3 regions of the Cupriavidus sp. FW305-26 genome follow, and region 1 is predicted to be linked to each of the others. Evidence: predicted binding sites of a transcription regulator. Region 1 holds the regulator's gene; each other region holds the start of a gene.
What was found. The regulator sigma-54, encoded in region 1, starts transcription at its own class of promoters, with help from an activator protein. The targets are predictions, from matches to a motif close to TGGCANGNAANCTGCTTT.

Region 1 (6,096 bases):
ACGCCGAATTCGGCCAGGTACTTGGTCTGCGCGGTGTCGCTGGCCAGCCCCAGCGCATGGGGGCCGATCAGGATGCCGACGGCCAGGTAGCCGAGCATCGGCGGCAGCTGCAGCATGCGGAATGCGACCACGCCGAAGACGGCGGCGGCCAGCAGCACCAGGGTCAGTTCCAGCGGAGAATGCATCAGGCGGTCTGGGTGACCGGCCAGGCGCGCGTCCGACCCGGCACGGGCACCCAGCCGGCAAAATACGGCGAGCACGGCAAGCACGACGTGCGCCATGGGTCGGGCCAGGCGCCATCGCATTCGTTGGTATACTTCGTCGCCATGATAGCCAATTTCGATGCGGATCGAGCACTCAGGCTCGCCCGCGACACTCTCCAGACCGAAGCCGATGCGGTTTCCGCACTTTCCGGACGCCTGAACGGCGACTTTGCCCGTGCCGTGCTGCTGATCCTGCAATGCACCGGGCGCGTGGTCGTCTCGGGCATCGGCAAGTCCGGCCATATCGGGCGCAAGGTCGCGGCCACGCTGGCCTCTACCGGCACGCCGGCGTTCTTCGTGCACCCGGCCGAAGCCAGCCACGGCGACCTGGGCATGGTCACGCGCGACGACGTGCTGATCGCCTTCTCCAATTCGGGCGAGACCGGCGAGCTGCTGTCGATCATCCCGATCGTCAAGCGCATCGGCGCGCGGCTGATCTCGGTCACCGGCAACCCCGACTCCAACCTGGCCAAGCTGGCCGACGTCCACCTGGACGCGGCGGTCGAGAAAGAAGCCTGCCCGCTGAACCTGGCGCCGACGGCCAGCACCACCGCGGCGCTGGCGCTGGGCGATGCGCTGGCAGTGGCGGTTCTCGATGCGCGCGGCTTTGGCGAGGAAGACTTCGCGCGCTCGCACCCCGGCGGCGCGCTCGGGCGCAAGCTGCTGACCCATGTGCGCGACGTGATGCGCACCGGCAACGCCGTGCCCGAGGTGCGTGAAAACACCCCGCTGGCCCAGGCGCTGATGGAAATCACCCGCAAGGGCATGGCCATGACCGCCGTGGTGGACCCGGACGGACACGCCATCGGCGTCTTCACCGACGGCGACCTGCGCCGCCTTCTGGAAACCCCGCGCGACTGGAAGACCGTTCCCATCGGCGACGTCATGCACCGCAACCCGCACGTGGTCAACGAGAACCAGCTCGCCGTCGAAGCGGTGCAGGTGATGGAGGCCAACCGCATCAACCAGCTGCTGGTGGTGGATGACGACGGCCGCCTGACCGGCGCGCTGCATATCCACGACCTGACCCGCGCCAAGGTCATCTGAGCGGGCGCGGGCCCGGCACAACCGGCACAACGCCAAGGACACCATGCAGGCACTCCTCGCCTCCCTCAGCGGCATCGTCATGCGGCTGCTGCCGCTGCTGCTGATGGCCTTCGTGGCGGGCAGCACGTTCTGGCTGGTCCAGATCAACTCCCCCAAGGAAGACCCGGCCGCGCAAAGCGCCAAGAAGCATGAGCCCGACTACTTCATGGACCGCTTCTCGGCCACTGAGCTGGCGCCGGACGGCAGCACCAAAATCCGCTTTACCGGCGAGCGCATGGTCCATTTCGAGGATGACCAGACCTACGAGGTGACCCGGCCCGCCATGCGCGCGTATGAGCCGGACCGCCCGCCGGTCACCGCCCGCGCCGATATGGGCCGCATGAACGCCGAGGGTTCGGTGATCGACCTGTACGGCAACGGCTTCGTCATGCGCCAGCAGGGCGTGGACGTGTCCAAGGACCCGCAGCTGACCGCCGCATCCAGTTATTTCCAGCTGCTGGTCAATGACGACATCGTCAAGACCGACAAGCCGGTCAAGCTGACGCGCGGCCCGTCGGTGATGACCGCCAACGGCCTGATCTTCAACAACGTCACGCGCGAAGTACAATTGCTCGGCAATGTACGCGGCACCATCATCACCGGGCCGACCCCTGGCCGCGCGCCGGGGTCCTGAGCCCCGGCCCGGGGGCCGCACCAACCCGCACCAACGTACCCAGACGCCCTCAAGCAACCCTGCCAACATGACTGCTTCCCTGACGACATCGTCCCGTCGACGCACCGCCCCGGCCCTGCTCGCCCTGGCCATGGCCTTCGGCCTGCTGGCCCAGCCCGCCCTGGCCGAGCGCGCGGACCGCGACAAGCCGATGGTGCTGGAGGCGGACAACGCCAGCTATGACGACGTCAAGCAGATCTATACGCTGACCGGCAATGTGGTGCTGACCAAGGGCACCATGATCCTGAAGTCCGACGCCGCCGAACTGCGCACCGATCCCGAGGGCTACCAGTTCGCGGTGGCCACCGCCAAGCCGGGCAAGCAGGCCTACATCCGGCAGAAGCGCGAAGGCGTCGACGAATACATCGACGGCTGGGGCGACCGCATCGAGTACGACGGCAAGCAGGAGTACTCCAAGCTGATCGGCAATGCCCGCATGGCGCGCCTGCAGGGCGCCAAGCAGGTCGACGAGATCCGCGGCGCGGTGCTGACCTACGACAGCCGCAAGGAGTTCTACACGGCTGCCGGCGGCGGTAGCGGCGACGCCGCGGCCGCCAATCCGTCCGGCCGCGTGCGCGCGGTGCTGTCGCCGCGCCAGGACCAGAAGGCCGGCGCCACGGGCAGCGGCGGCTCGCCGCTGGACCTGAAGCCGGCGCCCGCGCCTGCCAACAAACCCTGACGCCTGGCGCCGGCTGCGTGCATCGCATGCGGCCGGCGCCAGAAACGCCTGAACGCCAGACTGTGCCAATGACCGATACCGCAACCATCGCCGACAAGCCTTCCGTCGAAGCCTCCACCGTCCTTGCCGGCGGCAGCACGCTGGTCGTGCGCCACCTGAAGAAACGCTATGGCTCGCGCACGGTGGTCAAGGACGTCTCGCTCGACGTGAAGAGCGGCGAGGTGGTCGGCCTGCTCGGGCCCAACGGCGCGGGCAAGACCACCTCCTTCTACATGATCGTGGGCCTGGTGGCGCTGGACGAAGGCGATATCGTGCTCGACGGCGACCACATCAGCGGCCTGCCGATCCACGAGCGCGCGCGCATGGGGCTGTCGTACCTGCCGCAGGAAGCCTCGGTATTCCGCAAGCTCAACGTCGAAGAGAACATCCGCGCGGTGCTGGAGCTGCAGGTGAGCAACGGCAAGCCACTGCCCAAGGCCGAGATCGAGCGCCGCCTGGATTCGCTGCTCGACGACCTGCAGATCGCGCACCTGCGCAACAACCCGGCGCTGTCGCTGTCGGGCGGCGAGCGCCGCCGCGTGGAAATCGCGCGCGCGCTGGCGTCGTCGCCGCGCTTCATCCTGCTGGACGAACCCTTCGCCGGCGTGGACCCGATCGCCGTGGGCGAGATCCAGCGCATCGTCAGCTTCCTCAAGGCACGCAATATCGGCGTGCTGATCACCGACCACAACGTGCGCGAGACGCTCGGCATCTGCGACCACGCCTACATCATCAGCGAAGGCACGGTGCTGGCCGCGGGCCAGCCCGAGGAAATCATCGCCAATGACGCAGTGCGGCGCGTCTACCTGGGTGAGAACTTCCGCATGTGATGCAGCGGCCTGCCATGGAGCGGCAGGCCTATTCGCGGGCGCACGTGGGCCTGCCACAGCCAGCAGCGATCAGACCGCATAAGCGATAGCAATTTCCGTTCCAACAACGGAAAGATGCGCATAGAATAGGTCGCATGAAACCGTCGCTACAGCTCCGCCTTTCCCAGCATCTGGCCCTGACCCCGCAACTGCAGCAGTCGATCCGGCTGCTGCAGCTTTCCACGCTGGAACTGCAGCAAGAGGTCGAACAGGCACTGACGGAAAACCCTCTGCTCGAACGCGAGAACGACTGGATCGAAAGCCCGCTGCGCGTGGCGGCCGATGGCTCGGTCAACCTGCAGAGCGCACCGGCGCCCGCGCCGGCAGAGCCGCAGGGCAATGGCGAGGCCCGCGCCGACGGCGCGGCTGACGACGACAGCTATGGCGACAGCGGCAACGGCGACGACTATGGCAGCGGCGACTGGAGCCTGGACGACTTTGCCCGCCGCCCCCAGGGCGACGAGGACGAAAAAACGCCGATGCAGCTGCGCGAAGCCGAGCCCACGCTGCGCGAGTACCTGATGGAACAGCTCACGCCGCTGAAGATCTCGGCGCGCGACAAGGGCCTGGCCATCTTCCTGATCGAATCGCTCGACGACGATGGCTACCTGAGCGCATCGCTTGAGGAGATCTGCACGGAGTTGCCGGAAGAACTCGAGTTCGAGATCGAGGAGGTCCACGCCATCCTCACGCTGCTGCAGAGCTTCGACCCGCCCGGCGTGGGCGCGCGCAACGCCGCCGAGTGCCTGGCCCTGCAGTTGCGGCGCCTGACGCACCCGCAGCGCGAACTGGCCCTGAACATCGTGACCAACCACCTGGAGTTGCTCGCAGTACGCGACTACACGCGGCTGAAGAAGGCGCTGCAGGTGGATGAAGCGGCGCTGAAGTCCGCACACGAACTGATCCGTTCGCTGGCGCCCTACCCCGGCCATGCATACAGCCGCCCGGAGGCGGACTTCGTGGTGCCGGACGTGTTCGTGCGCAAGGGTGGCGGCGGCTGGATCGCGCAGCTCAATCCGGATGTGATGCCGAGGCTGCGCATCAATGACATGTATGCGCAAATCCTGCGTGGCGCAAAGGGTGAGTCCGGCACCGCCGGGCTGCAGCAGAAGCTGCAGGAGGCGCGCTGGCTGATCAAGAACATCCAGCAGAGGTTCGACACAATCCTGCGTGTCTCGCAGGCCATTGTCGAGCGTCAAAAGAACTTTTTCAGCCACGGCGAAATCGCCATGCGCCCCTTGGTTTTGCGGGAGATTGCCGATACACTGGGTTTACACGAGTCAACCATCTCCCGGGTGACGACCAATAAATATATGGCAACGCCGATGGGTACTTTCGAACTGAAGTACTTCTTCGGCAGCCACGTGTCCACCGAAACCGGTGGCGCGGCTTCGTCAACGGCCATCCGCGCCTTGATCAAGCAACTGATAGGAGCCGAAGACCCGAGGAATCCCCTTTCCGACAGTCGCATTGCCGAACTGCTGGGCGAACAAGGCTTCGTTGTCGCACGCCGCACCGTTGCCAAGTATCGCGAAGCCCTGAAGATCCCCGCAGTCAATCTCCGCAAGTCTTTGTAGCCGAGCCCACCGCCTGCCTGGTGAGGCTCTTTCAGAAGGAGAAGCGCTATGAACTTCAAGATCAGTGGACACCACCTGGACATCACGCCCCCTCTGCGTGAGTACGTGGAAACGAAGCTGGAGCGAATCGTCAGGCATTTCGATCAAGTCATTGGCGTTAGTGTGCTGCTCTCTGTCGACAACCATAAGGAAAAGGACCGGCGTCAGTACGCGGAAATCAATCTACATCTCAAGGGCAAGGACATCTTTGTCGAAGCGCATCACGAAGACCTGTATGCAGCGATCGACGCACTCGTCGACAAGCTGGACCGTCAGGTGATCCGCTACAAGGATCGCGTGCAAGGCCACGACCGCGAAGCGGTCAAGTACCAGATGGCCGCAGCGCAAATGCAGCAATGACCGTGCCCGGCAGCCCCGCAGCGGGCTGCTGAATCAGGATTGAACAGGCAAGCCGCGCCAAGAAGCGCGGCTTTTTTGCGCCCTCGCGTTCCCGGTTGCCGCCGGCATGCCGCGCCCGCACTGGCGGCGCGCCCCGGCTGTGGCGCCGGAGCCGATGCTTTTCACCCGAATGAGCAAGGGTGTTCGCAAGCGCTGCGCCAAGGTGTATGCTGCGCCATACAAAGAGAGGGAATCCTGGCCGTGCCCCGCACCGGTGCACCGGCTCCCCGCCGCGGAGGCACCATTGCATCACCATGTATCTTTCTGCACCGGCTTGCCCCGTTGCGCTGCACAATGCGGGAGTAGTCGCTGCTCTATAATGGGCCGGACGCCTCCGGCCAGGCCAACGGCAGGCCGGAGCCAGCCCACTGCCCGGCGGAACGGTCCGCCCGCTAACTGAAATCCTGCGCATCGCCCATGAATCGTTTGGCCAAATTGCTGCCACCCGGCAACATCACCCTCGACGTCAGCG
Region 2 (6,096 bases), on a different contig from region 1:
GCTCAGGCTGGAAGCACAGGAAGCCCGCACTGAAGCCGAGGTGGCCCCGCTGGTCGCGGCGCTGGCGCGGCAGGGCACGCGCTATATCCTGCTGGACCTGCCGCCGGCATCGGTCAGGGCGGCCACGGGCGCGGTCAAGCCGGGCGAGGCCTTGTTGTTCAACGTGTCGGCCGACGACGACGCGTTGCGCGGCGCCGGCTGCGCGCCGGTGCTGCTGCACACGCTGCCCAGCCTGCGCATGCGCGCGGATGCGCTGATGCAGTACCTGGCGCTGCGCAAATGGCGCCGCGCCCTGCTGCTGAGCGGCCCGTCCGCGGCCGATGCGGCGCAGCGCGACGCGCTGGTGGCGTCGGCGCGGCGCTTTGGCATTGCCTGGTCGGCGCAGCGCGCCTTCCGGCTGTCCAACGACCCGCGTGAGCGCGACCAGGCCAACCTCGGCCTGCTGACCGGCGGCGTGGACTATGACGTGGTGGTGGTGGCCGATGCCGACGGCGAGTTCGCCCGCGGCGTGCCCTACGCCACGCTGCTGCCGCGCCCGGTGGTGGGCGCCGGCGGGCTGGGCGCGCAGGCGTGGCACTGGGCCTGGGAGCGCAATGGCGGGCCGCAGCTCAACCGGCGCTTCATGCGCGCGGCGGGCCGTCCGATGACCGGCTACGACTGGGCTGCCTGGGTGGCGGTCAAGGCCATTGCCGAGAGCGTGGCGCGCCTGCCGGGGGCCGGGTTTGCCGGACAGGCGCAGGCGCTTGCCGCCGGGCAGGTGGTGGTGGACGGCTTCAAGGGGCCGCCGCTGTCGTTCCGCCGCTGGGACCGCCAGCTGCGCCAGCCGGTGTTGCTGGCCCACCCCGACGGCGTGGCCGGCATGGCCCCGGTGGAAGGCGTGTTGCATCCGAAGAACAACCTCGACACCCTGGGCGCCGATGAAGCCGACACGGCGTGCCGGGCCCCATCCGCGTAGCGCACCCATGGCCTCCATCCTGATCCATCGCTGGCGCGCGCTGCGCGCGGTTTGCGGGCGCGAGCTGCGCAAGTACCTGCGCCAGCCCGGGCGCCTGCTGTCGTCGCTGGTGCGCCCGCTGCTGTGGCTGCTGGTGTTTGCCGCGGGCTTCCAGAACGCGCTGGGCGTCGCCATTGCGCCGCCCTACGACACCTACATCGAATACAAGGTCTACGTGGCGCCCGGACTGCTGGGCATGATCGCGCTGTTCAACGGCATGCAGTCGTCGCTGGCCATGGTGTACGACCGCGAGATGGGCGTGATGCGGCTGCTGCTGACCGCGCCGCTGCCGCGGGGCTGGCTGCTGGCTTGCAAGCTGGCGGCGGGTACGGTGCTGTCGCTGCTGCAGATGGCCGCGTTCCTGCTGGTGGCGATGGCCTTCGGCATCCGCTTCGAGTCCCTGCACCTGCTGGCGGCGACGGGCGCCATGGCGCTGGCCGCGCTGATGCTGGGTGCGCTGGGCCTGCTGCTGTCGGTCCATGTGCGCCAGCTCGAGAACTTTGCCGGCACCATGAACTTCGTGATCTTCCCGATGTTCTTCATCAGCTCGGCGCTGTATCCACTGTGGAAGCTGCAGGAGTCGGGCGCGGAGCTGGTGTACCAGCTGGCCCGCTTCAATCCCTTCACCCACGCGGTCGAGGCGATCCGCTTTGCGCTGTACGGGCAGGTGGCGCCGCTGAGCCTGGCGGTGGTGGCGGGCAGCGCGGTGGTGTTCTTCGCGCTGGCGCTGCAGGGCTACGACCCGCAGCGCGGCATGGCGCGCCGGGGGCAGCAGGCATGAGGCGCCGGACGCGGGGCATGCTCCTGCTGATGGCGGCCGCACTGGGCCTGGCCAGTGCGGCGGTAGCGGCTGCCGGGGCAGCGGGCGCCGTCATCGCGCACAGCGATCCGCTGCAGTCGCCGCAATGGGCCTGGATCCACAAGGAGCTGCTGCAGTCTGGCCCGGTGGTGTTCGACAGCCGCGTCAGGGTGACCGGGCCGGCGTTTGCGGAAGACCCCATGCGCGTGCCGATCGCCTTCGATGCCTCGGCGCTGGGCGAAGTGGATCGCATCGTGGTGGCGGTCGACCGCAACCCGATCCGCGAGGTGCTGGCGTTCGAACCGCTGCGGGTGCGCCCGTCGCTGTCGTTCCGCTTCAAGCTGGAACAGGCTTCGCCGGTGCGGGTGGCGGCGCGCACGCGCGATGGCACCTGGCATGTCGGCAGCGTGCTGGTCGATGCCGGCGGCGGGGGCTGTACGGTGCCCGGCGCCACCCGCCGCGACGGCAGCTGGAGCCGCACGCTCAATCGCGTGGACGCGCGTGTGTTCCCGGGCTTCGGCGGGGCCGCGGCACGCGTGCGGCTGCGCGTGATGCATCCGATGGATACCGGACTGGCAGCGGGCATCCCGGCGTTCCACATCGAGACCCTGGTTCTTGCCGACGCGGCCCGGCAGCCGCTGCTGCGCCTGACGCTGCATGAGCCGGTTGCCGAGAATCCGATCTTCTCCTTCGACCTGCGCGATGCCGTGCCGCCGGGCATGACGGTGGCCGGCCACGACAACAACGGCAACCGCATCGCGGCGCGGGTGTCACCATGAAGCGGCGATTGCTACTGTGGTTGCTGCTATGCCTGGCGGGCCAGCCCGTGCCGCCGGCATTCGCCCAGCAGGCTGCGCTGCAGCCTCCTGACTATCGCCTGGCCCCGCGCGAGATCGCCGCGGGCGTGTGGCTGCTGGAAGGCGCCAATGCCGACTTCGCGCCCGGCAACGGCTGCAACATCATCAATACGGCGTTCATCGACACCGGCGACGGCGTGGTGGTCATCAACACCGGCCCGTCGCGGCTGTATGGCGAGCAGCAGCGCAAGGCGATTGCATCGGTCACGGCCGCCCCGGTGCGGCTGGTGCTGAACCTGAACCTGCATCCCGACTATTTCTTCGGCAACCAGGCCTATGCCGATGTGGGCGGCAGCGCCCTGGCCGGCACCATCGACGGGGCGCGGCGCGAGGGCGCCGCTTATGCCGACAACCTCTACCGCCTGTGCGGCGACTGGATGCGCGGCACCGAGCCCGTGCCGGCTGCGCACGCGCTGGCGCCGGGCCGGCTCACGATCGGGCGCCATACGCTGGAGCTGGTGCGCCTGGACGGCCATACCGGCGACGACCTGGTGGTGCTGGACCACAGCGCGGGCGTGGTCTTTGCCGGCGGGCTGGTGTTCCGGCAACGCATTCCGACCACGCCGCACGCGGATATCGGCCGCTGGCTGGCCAGCCTGGGCCGGCTGCAGGCGCTGCTGGCCGACAGCGGGGCGCGCGTGCTGGTCCCCAGCCACGGGCCAGTGCCTGCGGCCGGCGGCGGCGCTGAGGCCATCGCGCAGACGCGCGGCTACCTGCAATGGCTGGATACGCGCCTGCGCGAGGCCGCGGCGCAGGGGCGCGACCTGGCCGAGGTCATCGCGATGCCGGTGCCGCAGCCCTACGCGCACTGGGCCGCGATGCCCGCGGAGTACCTGCGCAACGTCGGCCATCTCTACCCGGCGCGTGAGGAAGCCGCGCTTGGCCACTGACGCCGGCCAGCCGAGGCGGGCTGTTCAGTTCTGGAGCAACTGCAACGCAGTGTTGCGCGCTGGCACGGCCGTCATCACGCAACCGGGCCGCAACCGGCGTGCTGGTGCGGGGATGCGACTGGCATGGGAATTGCCAAAGGCGTGTCTGGTGGGTGGCGCAGTGGCGCACCTGGGAAACCCAAAACAAGAGAGGAGATGGCAATGAGGACGTTACGAGTAGTGATGGCGGTTGCGGCTGCCGCGGCCAGTCTGGCCGCGCAGGCGGCTGTGACCGATGCCATGATCGAGAACGACGCAAAGAGCCCCGGCGATGTGTTGTCGTGGGGCATGGGCCCGCAAGGCCAGCGCTATTCCACGCTGTCGCGCATCAATACGAAGAACGTCGGGCAGCTGGTGCCGGCGTGGTCGTTCTCGTTTGGCGGCGAGAAGCAGCGCGGGCAGGAATCGCAGCCGCTGATCCATGACGGCAAGATGTTCGTGACGGCCTCGTATTCGCGCATCTATGCGCTGGACCTGAAGACCGGGCGCAAGCTCTGGAAGTATGAGCACCGGCTGCCCGAAGGCATCATGCCGTGCTGCGACGTGGTGAACCGCGGTGCGGCACTCTACGACAACCTGGTGATCTTCGGCACGCTCGATGCGCAGCTGGTGGCGCTGGACCAGAAGACCGGCAAGGTGGTGTGGAAGGAGAAGCTGGAGGACTACGCCGCCGGCTATTCGTACACGGCGGCGCCCATGATCGTCAAGGGCATGGTGCTGACCGGCATCTCGGGCGGCGAGTTCGGCGTGGTGGGCCGGGTCGACGCACGCGATGCCAAGACCGGGCAGCTGGTGTGGTCGCGGCCGGTGGTCGAAGGCCATATGGGCTACAAGTACGACAAGGACGGCAACAAGACCGAGAACGGCGTGACCGGCACCGCCAACGCAAGCTGGCCAGGCGAGACCTGGAAGACCGGCGGCGCCGCCACCTGGCTGGGCGGCACCTACGATCCGGCCACCGGGCTGGTGTACTTCGGCACCGGCAATCCGGGGCCGTGGAACAGCCATATCCGCAAGGGCGACAACCTCTACTCGGCCTCGACGGTGGCGCTGGATCCCGCCACCGGCAAGATCGCCTGGCACTACCAGAACACCCCGAACGACGGCTGGGATTTCGATGGCGTCAATGAGTTCGTGACCTTCGACCTGGACGGCAAGCGCATGGGCGGCAAGGCCGACCGCAATGGCTTCTTCTACGTCAACGACGCGGCCAGCGGCAAGCTGGTCAACGCCTTCCCCTTCGTCAGGAAGATCACCTGGGCCACCGGCATCGACCTGAAGAGCGGCCGCCCCAACTACATCGCCGAAGGCCGCCCCGGCGACCCCGCCGCCGGCAGCGACGAGAAGAAGGGCAAGTCCGTGTTTGCCGCGCCGGGCTTCCTTGGCGGCAAGAACCAGCAGCCGATGGCCTACAGCCCGCAGACCGGCCTGTTCTACGTGCCCGCCAACGAGTGGGGCATGGATATCTGGAACGAGCCCATCAGCTACAAGAAGGGCGCTGCCTTCCTGGGCGCGGGTTTCACCATCCGTCCGCTGAACGAGGACTATATCGGCACGCTGCGGGCCATCAACCCCAAGAGCGGCAAGATCATGTGGGAGGTCAAGAACAGCGCGCCGCTGTGGGGCGGGGTGATGACCACCGCCGGCGGGCTGGTGTTCTGGGGCACGCCGGAAGGCTACCTGAAGGCGGCCGACGCCAGGACCGGCAAGGAGCTGTGGCAGTTCCAGACCGGCAGCGGCGTGGTGGCGCCCCCGGTCACCTGGGAAGAGAACGGCGAGCAGTACGTGGCGGTGGTGTCCGGCTGGGGCGGCGCGGTGCCGCTGTGGGGCGGCGAGGTGGCCAAGCGCGTGAACTTCCTGGAGCAGGGCGGCTCGGTGTGGGTGTTCAAGCTGCACAAGAGCTGAGCTGGCGGGAGATGACACTGCCCGGCGCGGGTGCAACAGGATGAAACGGGACTCAGGTATGAAGAAGGAATGGATGGCGCTGGCGGTGGCTTCGGCGCTGCTGCCGGGCGCGGCGCTGGCCGGCACGGCCGCCGACATGCAGGCCCTGGCCGACAAGAGCGGCTGCTTTTCCTGCCATGGCATGCAGTCAAAGCTGGTGGGCCCGGGGTTTGCCGAGGTGGCTGCCAAGTACAAGGGCGACAGCCAGGCGGCGGAGCGGCTGGCAAAGAAGATCCGCGAAGGCGGCAAGGGCGCGTGGGGGCGGATTCCGATGCCGCCGCATGGCAGCCTTGCTGAGGACGATGCGAAGAAACTGGCGGAGTGGGTGTTGAGTGCCAGCTGAGGCCGGCGACTGTCTTGACGATGCCGGCATGCCGGCAAGGAACCCCGGCTGGCGCCTGCCATGCCGGGGTTTTTCCTTTCTTAGCGCTGGCCGCTGCTCAGCCGCAGCGAGTTGCCATCGCTGCGAAATACCATCGCTTGCTCGCGCGCCTGCGCCATGGCCAGCCGGCCCTGCAGCACGATCTCGCTGACCTTGTCGTGCGCGCCGGAGCGCTCGCACACCGGGTCCGT
Region 3 (6,096 bases), on a different contig from region 1:
CAGTGTCGGTCTCGATCACGACCCACAGCCGGCGCGGACCATGCGCGCCGTAGGCCAGCGTCTGCTGGATGTCGGAGGTCTTGGAGGGGCCGGAGATCAGCACCAGGTTGGCCGGCATGCCGTCGGACCAGCGCTCGGTGCGCACGGCCATATGCAGGTCGGCGTGCAGCGTCGAGGCGCGCACCAGCGCGACATGCAGCGGCGGCACCAGCGACACCGTGCGTGGCGAGCCCGCATCGGGCGCGACCACCAGCGTGCCGGTGGCGGCAATGCCGGAGCGCGCCACGGTGAAGCCGGCATCGATGGTGTCGAACAGCTCCGCCTTCCACGCTTCGATCGGGCGGTCGTAGCCGATGGCTTCGATGTGGGCCGGCAAGGCGGCCGCCAGTGCGGCACCGGCCTGGCTGGCGGGATCAAGCAGCAGGCGCTTCACGCCGGCATTGGCCAGCTCAGTGGCCAGCAATGCCGGCCAGGCCGCTTCGCTGGCGCACCAGACCTCGGCATGCAGCCCTTGCAGTGCCGCCTGCATCGCGCCGGCCAGTTCGCCAACGGCTGGCGTGCCATGGCGGCGTGCCTCGAAATGGCCGTCGATGCGGCGGTCGAGTTCCGCGGTGCCTGGGGACGGTGCAGGCGCGGCGGCGCGCAGCCGGCCGAGCATGCGTTCGCGGGCGCCGGGCGTGCTCATGCGGCACCTCCGCTACGGCGCCACAGGAAGGTGGCCAGGTGCTCCACCTGCAGCGGGGCGCGGTCATGCGCCGCGGTATGGCCGATATTGAGCAGGCAGCCGCAGTCGGCCGAGACCAGCCGGTCGCAGCCGGTGGCGCAGGCCGAGGCCACCTTGTCGCGCACCATGGCGCCGGAGATATCGGGATGCTTGAGCGAGAAGGTGCCGCCGAAGCCGCAGCATTCTGATTCGCGTTCATGCTCCACGCGGGTCACGCCCGGCAGCGCGTCGACCAGGGCCACGCCGTGCTGGCGCGTACCCATTTCTCGACGGGCGCCGCACGAGGTATGCAGCACGATGCGCTCCTGCGCCTGGCCCGCCGCTGCGGCATCGCCAAAGTCCACCTTCAGCACATGCAGCAGGAATTCGACCAGTTCATAGATGCGTCCGGCCAGTTCCAGTGCCTTGGGGCCGGCCACCGGATCGTCGGCAAAGAGCTGCGGCCAGTGGTGGCGCATCATGCCCGCGCATGAGCCCGATGGCACGATCACCGGCCAGGGCTGGCTGAACAGGTCGAGTTGGGCGCGCGCCACCGCACGGGCCGCGTCGGGGTTGCCGCTGCTGTAGGCGGGCTGGCCGCAGCAACTCTGGCCGCGCGGGAAGTGCACGGTGAGCCCTTCGCGTTCAAGCAACCGCACGGCGTCGAGGCCGGCCTGCGGCACGAACATGTCGACCAGGCAGGTGGCAAACAGGTAGGCCTGCGTGGGGGCAGGGCCGGTGGGGTACTGACGATCCTTCATGTCTCGCTCCGGACGTGCTGGGGTCGCACGTTTCGGCGCATAATTCCCGCTTCCGCGCGGCGGTACAAATTGGTTGGACCAATCTGCCCGACGACGCGCGCAAGCTCAGGAGCGAGGACACACGGCATGACGGCAGCGGCAGCAAGGCACGGGCGCACCCGCGGACGCGTGGAGTCGGTCATGCGCCGGATCGAGACCGCGCTGCTCGACGGCACCTGGCCGCCCGGCACGCGGCTGCCGGCCGAGCGGGTGCTGGCCGGGCAATACGAGGTGGCGCGCAACACCGTGCGCGAGGCGATCCAGCGCCTGGCCGCGCGCGGCCTGCTGCAGAGCCGGCGCGGTGCCGGGGTCTACGCCACCGACCAGCTGCGCGCCGGCATTGCCTCGCCCTGGGGCCAGCTGGTGGCCGACCACCCCGCGCTGCGCGACGACATCCTGGAGTTCCGCCGCGTGCTGGAGGGCGCGACCGCGTATTTTGCGGCGCTGCGCGCGGATGCCGCTGACGTGAAGCGGATCCGCGCCCTGATGGCCGAGCTGGAACGCGCGCGCGCCGCCGACGACAAGCAGGCAGAGGCCGATGCCGATGCGCAGCTGCACGACGCCATTGCCCAGGCCTCGCACAACACCATGTTCCTGCACCTGCATACCAGCGTGATCGGCATGCTGCGCGAGCACATCACCATCAATGGCACCGGCCTGCGCGAACAGGACGACGGCGCGTCAGACCTGTTGCTGCTGCAGCATCGCACGCTGTGCGATGCGATTTGCGCGCGCCGCCCGGAAGAGGCGCGCACCGCCATGCAGACCCATATCGACTTCGTGCGCAGCCGGGTGGAGCAGGACGGCGCCTGAGCAGGCATTGGTCCTACCACCGCCGCGGCGAGCCGGCTGCGGCACTCAGATCAGTCCGGCGCCGGCCAGCTCCCGCTTCAGGTAGGCATAGAAGATAGGTCCGGCGATCACGCCCGGGATGCCGAACAGCGTTTCCATCAACAGCATCACCATCAGCAGTTCCCACGCCGCGGCCTGGATGCGCGCACCGATGATGCGCGCGTTCAGGAAGTACTCCAGCTTGTGGATCACCACCAGGAACACCAGCGACGCCACCGCGATCGGCAGCGACACCGACAGCGAGGCCACCACGATGGCCGTATTGGAAATCAGGTTGCCCAGCACCGGCAGCAGCCCGGCAACGAAGGTGATCACCACCAGCGTCTTGGTCAGCGGCAGGTGCACACCAAAGAGCGGCAGCATCAGCAGCAGGTAGATCGCCGTCAGCACGGTGTTGATGGTGGAGATCTGGATCTGCGCGAAGATGAACTGCGAGAACGCCTGCTGCAGCGTGCGTGCGCGCGCCACCAGCGCCGCGGCCAGCGGCCGGCGATTGGGCCGAACCACCGCGCGGTACAGCGCCACCATCGCGCCGATCACCAGCCCGATCAGGATATGCACCAGCGTGCGCAGCACCTCGGCGCCCAGCTTCTGCGCCATCGCGGCATGCTCGCGCAGCGTCTCGATCAGCGTGTTGGCCAGCTCGTCCACGCCCTTGGGCAGCGCATCGCTAAGCCACGGCGGCATCTGCCCGCGCGAGCGGTCGATGATGTCGGCCACATGGTTGAGCAGCCCGTCCAGGGTATTGCCTTCGCCACTGACAAAGCGCACCAGCAGCCAGCCCGCCAGCGTCAGCCCCAGCAGGATCAGCGCCGACAGGATGGCCACGGCCAGGGCGTCGTGGCGCTGGTGCAGGCGCTGCAGGCGCGGCGCCAGCACGTCCACCAGCGAGTACAGCAGCAGGCCGGACAGCAATGCCGCCACCAGGTTGGCGTGGAGCACGGTCCACAGCGCCAGGGCGGTCAGCAGGTAGGCGACGGTGCCGACGCTGTACCACGCGGCCGGCAGCAGGCGCGGGGTGGCGGTCGGGTCTGGGTCTTTCATCGGGGTCTCCGGCATGCAATTTGCTCAAAATTTATTCTGGATTCTCGCCGATCCAGATGTTGTTCCTGAGTCAGGCCGTGTGCGCTGAGGCGATGTTGGCATCACGGCACACGCAAAGGCTGTCTATATTAGGGGGAATCGCGCCCGGCAAGGCGCCCGGCGCACCGCTGTCATCGTTTTCTCCAGAGTCCAGGAACGGAACGCATGGCCTACACCCACACCATCGGTACCCACCGCCACGTCTTTGCCGACCTGCGCACGCTACTGGCCCGGGCCAGCCCGGCGCGTTCCGGCGACGCGCTGGCGGGCGTTGCCGCGGCCAGCGAGCAGGAGCGGATGGCCGCGCGGCTGGCGCTGGCCGAGGTGCCGCTCAAGCAGTTCCTGACCGAGGCGCTGGTGCCGTACGAGGACGACGAGGTCACGCGCCTGATCCTGGACCGGCACGATGGCGCGGCCTTTGCCGCCATCGGCGCCACTACCGTGGGCGACCTGCGCAACTGGCTGCTGCTGCATGAAACCGACAGCGCCATGCTGGCGCGGGTGGCGCCGGGCATCACCCCGGAGATGGCCGCCGCGGTCAGCAAGCTGATGCGCAACCAGGACCTGGTGGCGGTGGCGCGCAAGTGCCAGGTGGTGACGCGCTTTCGCAGCACGGTGGGGCTGCCGGGCCGGCTCTCGGTGCGGCTGCAGCCCAACCACCCGACCGACGATCCCAAGGGCATTGCCGCGTCGATCATCGACGGGCTGCTCTATGGCTGCGGCGATGCCACCATCGGCGTCAACCCGGCTTCGGACAACCTGGGCGCCATTGTCTCGCTGCTGCGCATGATCGACGAGCTGCGCAGCCGCTTCGACATCCCCACGCAATCCTGCGTGCTGACCCACGTCACCAATACCCTGCGCGCGATCGGGCAGGGCGCGCCGGTGGATCTGGTGTTCCAGTCGGTGGCCGGCAGCGAGCGCGCCAATGCGGCCTTCGGCATCAGCCTGGCGCTGCTGGCCGAGGCGCACGACGCCGCGCAGGCGCTGGCGCGCGGCACCGTTGGCGACAACCTGATGTACTTCGAGACCGGGCAGGGCAGCGCGCTGTCGGCCAATGCGCACCACGGCGTCGACCAGCAGACCATGGAGGCGCGCGCCTACGCGGTGGCGCGCGCGTTCGCGCCGCTGCTGGTCAATACGGTGGTGGGCTTTATCGGTCCCGAATACCTGTACGACGGCAAGCAGATCATCCGCGCCGGTCTGGAAGACCACTTCTGCGGCAAGCTGATGGGGGTGCCGATGGGCTGCGACGTCTGCTACACCAACCATGCCGAGGCCGACCAGGACGACATGGACACGCTGCTGACGCTGTTCGGCGTGGCCGGAATCAATTTCATCATGGGCGTGCCCGGCGCCGACGACATCATGCTCAACTACCAGAGCACTTCGTTCCACGATGCGCTGTACCTGCGCGAGGTGCTGGGGCTGCGCCCCGCGCCGGAGTTCGAGGCCTGGCTGCAGCGCATGGGCATTGCCGATGCCAGCGGCAGGCTGCTCGAGCCCGCCGCGCGCCAGCCGCTGCTGCAGATGGCCCACAGCCTGTAAGGTACAGCCGATGACGGCCAGACGCCCGCCTCCCGCCGATCCTGCCAACACCGATGCCGATCCCTGGCAACGCCTGCGCCAGTTCACGCGCGCGCGTGTAGCGCTGGGCCGTACCGGCCACAGCCAGACCACCGATGCGGTGCTGGCCTTCGGGCTGGCCCATGCGCAGGCGCGCGATGCGGTGCACCTGCCGCTGGACGTGGGCGCGGTCACCGCGGCGCTGGATGCGGCGGGGGTGCCGAACCTTGCCGTGCACAGCGCCGCGCCGGACCGCGCGCACTACCTGCGGCGCCCAGACCTGGGCCGGCGCCTGGACGATGCCAGCCGCGCGCGGCTGGCCGCGGCACGCCCTGGCGAGGCGCCCGATGTGGTGTTCGTGGTTGCCGACGGTCTGTCCGCGCTGGCCACGCAGACGCACGCGCTGCCGTTGCTCGATGCCACCCGCCCGCGCCTGCCGCTGACATGGCGCATCGGCCCGGTGGTGGTGGCCGAGCAGTCGCGCGTGGCGTTGGGCGACGAGATCGGCGAGCTGCTGGGCGCGCGCCAGGTGGTGATGCTGATCGGCGAACGGCCGGGCCTGAGTTCGCCCGACAGCCTTGGCATCTACCTGACCCATGCGCCGCGCACGGGCCGCACCGATGCCGAGCGCAACTGCATCTCCAACGTGCGCCCCGAAGGCCTGCCGTATGCGCAGGCCGCCGACCGGCTGGCCTTCCTGCTGCGCGGCGCGGCGGCTTTGGGCCGCTCGGGCGTGGACCTGAAGGACGACAGCGTGCCGGCGTTGCCTGAAGGCTGAAGCGTCTCCCTCGCTCACCCGCCCGCCAGCAGCAAAACGGCCACCACGCGGGTTAGCAACCCGCGTGGCGGCCGTCCAGTGGCCAATAAAAGGCGCCGCTTACATCATGCGGCGCGAAAACTGCCCGTGCCCAGCGTCCGACATCAACTTCGAGAACTGCTCGCCGCTCATGTGCACCAGTTCCTGGTGGTCGCCGCCTTCGAAATACACGTCGGGCTGCGCCATCAGGCTGTCGTCCACATAGGTCTGCATGCCGTAGGCCATCGCCACCGGCGGGATCGCGCCGAGGTCGCAATCCTTGAAGATCTCGCGGA

Region 2: a site for sigma-54 is predicted at 3,660-3,677, ahead of AC3WQZ_RS25900 (PQQ-dependent methanol/ethanol family dehydrogenase). Genes of this name have one in related genera too.
Region 3: a site for sigma-54 is predicted at 3,409-3,426, ahead of AC3WQZ_RS13150 (ethanolamine ammonia-lyase subunit EutB). Genes of this name have one in related genera too.

The regions. Positions count from the first base shown of each region.
Region 1 is NZ_JBYTAH010000032.1:47,024-53,119, forward strand. Features, by position in the region: gene AC3WQZ_RS18290 (monovalent cation:proton antiporter family protein) at 1-185, opposite strand, end outside; gene AC3WQZ_RS18295 (KpsF/GutQ family sugar-phosphate isomerase) at 327-1,310, shown strand; gene lptC (LPS export ABC transporter periplasmic protein LptC) at 1,354-1,983, shown strand; gene lptA (lipopolysaccharide transport periplasmic protein LptA) at 2,051-2,701, shown strand; gene lptB (LPS export ABC transporter ATP-binding protein) at 2,770-3,570, shown strand; gene AC3WQZ_RS18315 (RNA polymerase factor sigma-54) at 3,705-5,186, shown strand; gene hpf (ribosome hibernation-promoting factor, HPF/YfiA family) at 5,235-5,585, shown strand; gene ptsN (PTS IIA-like nitrogen regulatory protein PtsN) at 6,042-6,096, shown strand, end outside.
Region 2 is NZ_JBYTAH010000056.1:26,309-32,404, forward strand. Features, by position in the region: gene AC3WQZ_RS25880 (type 1 periplasmic-binding domain-containing protein) at 1-955, shown strand, start outside; gene AC3WQZ_RS25885 (ABC transporter permease) at 963-1,775, shown strand; gene AC3WQZ_RS25890 (quinoprotein dehydrogenase-associated SoxYZ-like carrier) at 1,793-2,572, shown strand; gene AC3WQZ_RS25895 (quinoprotein relay system zinc metallohydrolase 1) at 2,569-3,540, shown strand; gene AC3WQZ_RS25900 (PQQ-dependent methanol/ethanol family dehydrogenase) at 3,742-5,484, shown strand; gene AC3WQZ_RS25905 (c-type cytochrome) at 5,543-5,866, shown strand; gene pqqE (pyrroloquinoline quinone biosynthesis protein PqqE) at 5,947-6,096, opposite strand, start outside.
Region 3 is NZ_JBYTAH010000019.1:25,797-31,892, forward strand. Features, by position in the region: gene AC3WQZ_RS13130 (LutC/YkgG family protein) at 1-685, opposite strand, end outside; gene AC3WQZ_RS13135 ((Fe-S)-binding protein) at 682-1,464, opposite strand; gene AC3WQZ_RS13140 (FadR/GntR family transcriptional regulator) at 1,591-2,316, shown strand; gene AC3WQZ_RS13145 (AI-2E family transporter) at 2,362-3,399, opposite strand; gene AC3WQZ_RS13150 (ethanolamine ammonia-lyase subunit EutB) at 3,604-4,986, shown strand; gene eutC (ethanolamine ammonia-lyase subunit EutC) at 4,997-5,782, shown strand; gene AC3WQZ_RS13160 (aminoacyl-tRNA deacylase) at 5,882-6,096, opposite strand, start outside.